Regions from separate parts of the Chryseobacterium glaciei genome, predicted to be linked through region 1. Evidence: riboswitches for the same ligand, from Rfam matches in the RefSeq annotation. Region 1 holds a riboswitch; the other holds the start of a gene.
The links. A riboswitch is a leader RNA that binds a small molecule or an ion and turns the genes downstream of it on or off. The one in region 1 is predicted to bind cobalamin.

Region 1 (4,463 bases):
TTAAATCAACAATTACGAGTAATAAGGGGTGATTATTGTTTAAATAATAATTTAAATGTTTATTTTCTCCTCTATAAGTCCATCCAGAATTTGTTTTACTTTTAAAATAAGAATCTCCTGATTTTATTTGAACCGCTATACTTTTCCCTGTAACACTATTATCTAAGCCAATGATATCAATATAACCATCAATTCCAAAATCATCTTCTAAATGAACTGGTCTGAAAATCCAATTAAATTCGTCTTCTACTATATTTCTTATAATTGAAACACCCTTATCTCCAATTTTTCTTTGTTTATTATATTTAGGAAATCCCTCCATCTGATATATTTTTATTGATAAAAGCTAATTTAATATAAATTTTTGATTAATATAATTTGTAATAAAATAAAACAGGAGCCCCAAAGGGCTCCCGAAAAAACAAATATCAATAATTTTAAAGCGTCTCCAAAGCAAACTCCTTACTCATCTCCCTCGAAGCCTCCACCATTGCAATCAAAGCTTTCTCCGTTTCATCCCAATGACGGGTTTTCAAACCACAATCTGGATTCACCCAAAGTTGCTGTGCAGGAATTACGGCTTGCGCTTTTTTCAGCAATTCTACCATTTCCTCTTTCGACGGAACTCTCGGCGAGTGAATATCGTAAACTCCCGGACCAATCTCATTCGGATATTGGAAATCAGCAAAAGCATTCAGCAACTCCATCTGACTTCTGGAGCATTCAATCGTGATCACATCGGCATCCATATCTGCGATATTTTGGATGATGTCATTGAATTCAGAATAACACATATGCGTATGAATTTGTGTCGCATCTTCCACACCGCTTGCCGATATTCTAAAGGCTTCAACCGCCCATTTCAGGTAATTTTGCCAGTCAGATTTTCTCAATGGAAGTCCTTCACGAATTGCCGGTTCATCAATCTGAATAATTCTGATTCCCGCTTTTTCCAAATCATTTACTTCATCACGAATCGCCAAAGCAATTTGTTTGCAAGTCAATGAACGAGGTTGATCATCACGCACAAAAGACCATTGAAGAATCGTCACAGGTCCTGTCAACATTCCTTTTACCCATTTTTGAGTTAAAGATTGAGCGTATTCCGACCAATAAACGGTCATTGGGTTCGGTCTGTGAACATCTCCAAAAATCACAGGTGGCTTCACACAACGGCTTCCGTAACTTTGAACCCAACCGTTTTGAGTAAATGCAAATCCTGCCAACTGTTCCCCGAAATATTCCACCATATCGTTTCGCTCAAATTCTCCGTGAACCAAGACATCGATCCCGATTTCTTCCTGCCAACGGATGGTTCTCTCGGTTTCCTGTTTCAATAAAGTATCATATTGTTCGGCATTCAGTTTTCCTTTTTTGAATTTTGCTCGCCAAGTTCTTACTTCTTTTGTCTGTGGAAACGAGCCAATTGTTGTCGTTGGAAATAATGGAAGTTGCAATACTTCTTGCTGAGTTTCTTTTCTTACATTGAACGGAGAATTTCTCTGCGCATCTTCTTTAGTTGTTACATCAACACGGTTTTTCACGTCCTGATTGTGGATTAATGTTGAAGTTTTACGGTTTTCAATCGCCTTTTTATTTTCAGCTAAAGCTTGTAAAACATTGTAATCCGGATTTTCTGACGCTAATTTTTTTAAATTAACAATTTCATAGACTTTCTGTTTCGCAAAAGCCAACCATTGTTTGATTTCAGGTGATAAAATATCTTCGTTTTTCTCAGAATTAAGATCAAAAGGAGAGTGTAGCAATGAACAAGACGGTGCAATAAAAACTCTTTCTGAACCAATTTTTTGAATGGCAGTTTTAATGATATTTAATGAGTTTTGGAAGTTGTTTTTCCAGATATTTCTTCCGTCAACGATTCCTAATGAAAGACTTAAAGTGTTTGGAATTATATTTAAAACTTCATCCAATTGTTCGGGAGAACGAACCAAATCAATGTGTAAAACATCGATTGAAAGAGAGGTTGCCAAGGCAAGATTATCTTTTAATCCATCAAAATAAGTTGCAATAATGAATTTCAGATTTGGAAATTGTTTTCTGATTTCAGCATAAATAAACTGATACGTTTCTTTCGCTTTTTCATTTAAATCTAATGCTAAAAACGGCTCATCAAACTGAATATATTTTGCACCATGATTTTCCAGTTCTTTTAAAATTTGAATGTAAACCGGAAGTAAGTTTTGAGCTAAATCTAGTTTGTCAAAACCTTCTTCTTTTTCTTTTGCTAACAATAAATACGTCAATAAACCGATAATGACAGGTTTTGCATTGATTCCTGCTTGTTTTGCGCTGATGAATTCCTGGATGATTTTATTGGAGAATAATTTGAATTCCTGATTTTTCTGAAATTCAGGAACAATGTAGTGGTAATTGGTATCAAACCATTTTGTCATTTTCATAGCGGTAATGTCCAAGCCGTCTTTTTGGAGACCTCTTGCCATTGCAAAATAAAGGTCGAGTTCATATTTTTTGAGAGCAATTTCCTGATAACGTTCAGGAATCGCTCCAACCGTTAACGTCATATCCAAAACCTGATCGTAATATGAAAAGTCGTTGCAGGGAATAAGATCGATTCCAGCTTCCTGCTGTAATTTCCAATTTTGGTGAGTGATGGTTTTTCCAACTTCCAACAATTCGTCTAAAGGGATCTTGCCTGACCAATAGTTTTCACAAGCTTTTTTAAGTTCTCTGTTGCTACCAATACGCGGATAGCCAAGTAAGTGTGTTTGCATTTCTTTTAAACTTTTAAATTAAATTTGATTTTAAAAGTTCTTCAGACACTTCGAAATGCTGCCGAGGAAAAGAATTTATGGAATAGAGTAGATACAGTGAGGACGTAATTTTTTCTTTAAATAAAAGAATTGGCTTAATATTTTTTTTGACGCAAAGTTTTAATTCAATTTTTTATATTATTTAAGCGGACAAAGAAGAATCAATAAATTGATTTTAAGAAGCGGGCGTATAAAACATAAGCTTCATCAGCGACAAAGTCGCAAATCTTTGCTCCCTAAAAATAAGAAGCCATAATAAAAAAATCTTTGCGTTTAAAAAATAAATCAAGTTAAAATTCAATTCAATTTAAAATTCAAAACCAAAATACGTTCAAAAGTATCATCTGTATGACCCAAAAGCTTCAAACCGCGAAAGCATTGTCCATTCGGAACAGGCAGGTCTCCTGACTTGTAACAGCTTTTGTCATCCTTCCCGTTTGCACAGTTGATCTACTTGGACAAAAACCTTTGGTATATTACTTACAGTTGCGCGACAGCTCGTGATTTTCACACGATTCCCTATTAATTTACCTTAAGTAAAACCTTTTCCGTTTGATGAGGTATGTTAAAGAACAAAATAGAGTTCAAAGATATTGGTTAAAGTAAATTGATTGGCTTTAACTGAAATATTAAGCAAAATATTTGGTTTTAATTATTTTTAAAAGTGAATTATACTGTAAATTTGAAAAATAGAATCAAAAAAAGAATATTATTCTGTGGAAAGACTCGACGAAAAGGATTTACAACTATTAAGAATCCTACAAAAGAATGCAAAATTGACCGTAAAAGAGTTGGCGAAAGAAGTCAATCTTTCAGCATCGCCTGTTTTTGAGCGAGTGAAAAGACTCGAACAGGAAGGTTATATTAAACATTATGCAGCCGTTTTGGAAGCTGAAAAGCTGAATCGTGGTTTTACCGTTTTTTGTCAGGTCAAACTGAAAATTCATGACCGTTCTGTAGGAAATGAATTTGTGAAAGATATTCTACAAATTGAAGAAGTTGCTGAATGTTATAATATTTCGGGCGATTTTGATTTTCTCCTAAAAGTTCAGGTTAGAGATATGAAGCATTATCAGGATTTTGTGTTCAATAAATTGGGCTCTGTAGATTCCATCGGAAGTACGCACAGCACTTTTGTGATGGCGGAGGTGAAGAATATTTATGGGGTGAATATTTAGAAAATCTTATATGAATATTGAAAAGTTTGCCCATTCAAGCTTATTTAAAAGGTTATAAATATTTGTAGGACAATTCTCACAAATTGTTTTATATTTTAATTCTTCATCAGATATTAGTGTATCAAAGGTTGTTAATTTTGTATTGCAAACTTTACAATTCCCTTTATCTACTTGATTATTTACATATTCTAATTTTTCTATTTCTTCTATAATTTGGTTTGTAAGATAATAAATAGTTTGTTTACTTTCTTCAAAGTGAAGTTTTGAGAAATTATTTAGCTCCTTACATTCAGATTTCATTTTTGTAAATGTGGTTATCCTTTTTTCGTAAGGTTCAAGAATGTATTGGCTGCATAGTATATTGATTCTCCCAAGATAGCCAGAAGCTTTAAATATTTTTTCTGAATTTGGATTTTTTCTATTTATCATTATTTATTATATAAAAAGGATTTAATTACCAATTATCTCCGACTTCTAATCCTACTCAAAGAAA
Region 2 (4,463 bases), 800 kb from region 1:
CATATACTTGGTTAAAAATATTATTCACTTTAAAACCTACCGTATAATTTTTAAGAATCGTTGCAGAAACACCTGCATTCATTACGAAATAAGGTTCCAAAGCATCTTCTCTTTTTTCGTTGGTATCGGCATAAGTCAGCCCATTGAACATTCCCTGAACATACAATCTCATAAAGTCATATTGATAGTCAATATTTCCAAATAACTTATGAAAAGGAACGTACATCAACTGTTTATCAGTATCAAGATTGGTAGATTTAGTGTATGAATATCCTAAATTCGTTCTCAAATTATGCTTACCGAATTTTCTTTCATAATCGATTCTGGATTCAATTCCATAAGACTCAACTCTATTTGTATTGAAAGCTGAGTAATACCCTAGCGGGCTAGGCAGCCATTGGATCATATCTTTGATCTTCATATAATACGGAGTAACCGAAAGTTGTACGCCAGCAATATTAAACTGATTTCTCAATTCAAACTGATAAGATGTCTCTGGTTTTAAATCTTTATTTCCGCCCGGACTCCAGTAAAGGTCATTAAATGTTGGAAATCTGAAATTCCTTGAAGCACTGATTCCTACATCATACCAATTTGTAGCATTCCATTTTCCGGAAAATGAAAATTGAAGTGGCGAACTGATATCTTCAACAAAATCTTTTTTCACTCCTGCTTCAAAACGAAGATCTTTCGTCGTAAAATAACGTAATAATCCTGCTACAGAACCTACATTTCTACTTATATGATCGATTCCGGATGCATAACCTTCGCCTTTATTAACCTGAAATTCTGTAATTAAGTTGAAATTTAACTTTGGAACAATAAAATAATTAAAATCATTTTTCAGAATATAATTTTTCCCTGTTCCGCCACTCGTTTTTGGCCCGTTGATATTTCCGAAATATTGGAAATTTTCTTCTGTATAAGCCGCTTTAAATGAATTACTGAACTTAGTTTTATTCCAATCCCAAGAAATTAAACTTCTTACGTTTTGAGTTTCATATTTCGTCGGAGTCTGACTTTCAAAGAAAATAGGATAATGCTGATTTCCATTAAAAAACTCAGAGATCCAAGAGATTTGGTGATGAGGTGCTATTTTATAAGCTGCCGAAAAATTGAAATTGGTATTATTGTATTTTCCGTTTCTGTTGATATAATTATTTGAATTTTCCACTTCATAATCATTTTCACTAATAGAATAATGACCGGAAGCCTTAAAACTGAATTTCTCATTGCTGTAAGAAGCTTTGAGCAAATTATTAAAAGTACTGAAAGATGCCGCCTCAGAAAATAACGAAGCATGCGCTCCTCTGTTAAAATCCAGATTATTATTTAAATGGATGCTTCCGCCGATCGCGCCGCTGCCATAACTTACACTTCCTCCGCCTGATTTTACAATAAGCTGATCAAATCCGCCAAAAGGAATATTATTAACATCACCCTGACCCAAAAAGTTAGAGTTAATATTAATTCCGTTCCATACAAAGGCAGTCTGAGAGGCTGTTGTACCTCTGAAAGATGGCGAAGAAACCGCTCCACGACCATTTTCTTTGATATAAACAGCAGATTGAAAACGTAAAAGTTCAGAAAGATTGGTTGAATTTTTTTCAGCATCCTGAGGAGTGATGGTGGTAACGTTATGAAAAAGCTTAACCTTACTCATTTGGTTATCAAAAACATAAACGGTGTCTATGGTTTTCTCCTGTGCGAAAAGAAAACAACCATAAGACGAAAAAAGCAGTACTAAAGATCTTTTTATATCCATCACTATTTTACTTTTCCTCCGAAAGCAATCTATTTTTTTATTATGATTTTGGCAGGTCTCCTGACTTTCGCTTTTCTACACCTTCCCGTTTGCACAGTGGTTTTTCGTAGAAATTTCGGTTGCGATTTACAGTTGCGGGGACAGTTTGGGGGTCTCACCCAATTCCCTTTTCATTCCAATACACTGGAAACCAAAATTTTTGCAAAGATAATTTATTAAATTGAAATGCAAAATCGTAAAAGGTTTAATTAATTACCCATTAACAATTTTATTTATTTTTTAGAGCTATTTCCAGCTATCCACTATATCTTTTTCGCCCACGCTTTTTTTCAAAGCCATTTCAGAAAAAGGATGTCGTTCCTATCTGGGCTAGGGTTGCAATCACCAAGATAAAGTAGCAAGCAAAAAACGGGTGGCTTCGAGAACCTCAGCCACCCGTTTTCAGAAATTTATTACCTATTTTGCTAGATCGGACTTTCTCTTCCATTTGGTGGCTGAGGCTCTCGAAGCCACCAAATGGAAACTTTCAACCTTCGCTGAGTGAAACGCCTTTGCGAACGAAAAATATTCTCAATAATTTTAAAGAAAACCTTTGCGATCTTTGCGTTAAAAAAAAGCACTCACAAACTACAAAAACGTAGCATCAAAATAAAACGGCAACAAATCCTTAATAGAATTCACTTTCACGACAACATCATTCATGCTCGAAAAATAAAGATCAATATTTTCATTCTGCTTGGTTTCATATTCAATTAAGCTTTGTCGGCAAGCTCCACAAGGTGGAATCGGCGGATTTTTCTCATGAAATTCTCTCGGTCCGCCAACAATAAAGATCTTTTTAATCTTTTCATTCGGAAAATTCGCTGCTACCCAGAATAAAGTCGTTCTCTCGGCACAAAGCCCTGATGGAAAAGCCGCATTCTCCTGATTATTTCCGGAGAAGATCTCTCCATTCTCCAATAAAACCGAACAACCTACCAAAAAGTTGGAATAAGGCGCGTAAGCATTTTCCCTTGCTTGTTTTGCTCTGGCGAACAAAGTATTTTCTATATCGCTAAGTTCACTGCTATTTTTAAAATATTCGTAACCTATCTGTATGTCTTTTTTCATATATTGTGGACCTAAAAAAGGGGGATAAAATTACCTCTTTTTCACCAAGTGGGCAATATTATTTTGTCCTTCAAAATTTTAAATTAAAATTCAAAACATCAAACATGTTATACACTCCTATAAAATTCAGAAATGTTGAAGTAAAAAACAGATGGGTAATGTCCCCGATGTGTATGTATTCTTGTGAAAACGGGATGGCTAATGATTTCCATTACGTCCATTACGGAAGCAGATCGCAGGGCGGAACAGGATTAATTATAGTAGAAGCAACCGGCGTAGAACGCCGCGGAAGGATCACCAACCATTGTATGGGAATCTGGAATGACGAACAGGCTGAAAAACTTCAGAAAATTGTTGAGTTTGTTCACAAGAATTCAGACAGTAAAATAGGGATACAAATTGCTCATGCAGGAAGAAAAGGCTCAACTTGGAACAATTTGCAAATTCCCGTTGAAGAAGGTTGGGAAACCGTTGCACCAAGCCCGATTCCTTATCACCCAACAGAAAGAATTCCACATGTTTTAACAATAGAGGAAATCAAAGAACAAGTTCAAAACTTTAAAGAGGCAGCAAGAAGAGCGGTAAAAGCAGGTTTTGATGTGATCGAAATTCACGGCGCACACGGTTATTTGGTTCACCAGTTTTTATCTCCGCTTTCTAACATCAGAACAGATGAATATGGCGGAAGTTTTGAGAACAGAATCAGATTTTTATTAGAAATTGTAGATGCTGTAAATGAAGAATTAAATGAAAATGTTGCTCTTTTTGTAAGAATTTCCGGAACAGAATACGCTGAAAATGGCTGGGATATTGAAAGCAGTGTAGAATTGGCGAAAATATTAAAAAATCATTCAGTTGATTTGGTAGACGTTTCAAGCGGTGGAAATATTCATGGAGTAAAAATTCCTCTTTTTGATGGATATCAGGTTCCTCTTTCTTCTCAGGTAAGAAATGAAGCGGAAGTGAAAACCGGTGCAGTTGGTTTAATTAAAAAAGTAGAACATGCGGAAGAAATTCTTCAAAAAGGCGATGCTGATTTAATTTTTATTGCCAGAGAGATCTTAAGAAATCCATACATCGCAGTTCAGGGTTCGTTTGAAATGAAGGAAGAATGCTTTTTTCCACATCAGTATTTAAGAGCGAAAATTTCTTCTTAATTTTATACAATTAATATTTAAAAAAGATGAAAATAGAGGATTTCATGTTACCGTGCCCAAGCAAAAAGTTCTTAGGAATAGAATGTTTTGGCTGTGGTGCCCAAAGAGCTATTGTCATGGTTTTTGAAGGGAGATTCTCTGATGCTTTTCATATGTTTCCGGCTGTTTACACGCTTTTGATATTTTTATTTACCGTAGGAATAAGTTTTATTGATAAAAAAAGGAACTATGGAAATGTTTTAATTATAATGGCGATTATTAATTCAATTATAATGGTAATTGCTTATTTTTACAAACATTTTTATCTTAATTTGCACTAAAACATTAAAATTATAACTATGAATCAACAAAAATTACCAAATGCCACAGCGGTACTTGTATTAGGAATTGTATCTATCATCGGATGTTGTTGCTACGGAGTAGTAGGTATT

Region 2: linked by a shared signal. The riboswitch ahead of A0O34_RS14620 (TonB-dependent receptor plug domain-containing protein) and the one ahead of metE (5-methyltetrahydropteroyltriglutamate--homocysteine S-methyltransferase) in region 1 are both predicted to bind cobalamin.

Annotation. Positions count from the first base shown of each region.
Region 1 is NZ_CP015199.1:4,061,392-4,065,854, forward strand. Features, by position in the region: gene A0O34_RS18265 (DUF4365 and DUF1817 domain-containing protein) at 1-322, opposite strand, end outside; gene metE (5-methyltetrahydropteroyltriglutamate--homocysteine S-methyltransferase) at 438-2,753, opposite strand; cobalamin riboswitch at 3,170-3,354, opposite strand; gene A0O34_RS18275 (Lrp/AsnC family transcriptional regulator) at 3,509-3,970, shown strand; gene A0O34_RS18280 (hypothetical protein) at 3,977-4,399, opposite strand; gene A0O34_RS18285 (Crp/Fnr family transcriptional regulator) at 4,432-4,463, opposite strand, start outside.
Region 2 is NZ_CP015199.1:3,260,992-3,265,454, forward strand. Features, by position in the region: gene A0O34_RS14620 (TonB-dependent receptor plug domain-containing protein) at 1-1,765, opposite strand, end outside; cobalamin riboswitch at 1,799-1,975, opposite strand; gene A0O34_RS14625 (cytidine deaminase) at 2,393-2,875, opposite strand; gene A0O34_RS14630 (NADH:flavin oxidoreductase/NADH oxidase) at 2,980-4,032, shown strand; gene A0O34_RS14635 (DUF2752 domain-containing protein) at 4,059-4,352, shown strand; gene A0O34_RS14640 (CCC motif membrane protein) at 4,371-4,463, shown strand, end outside.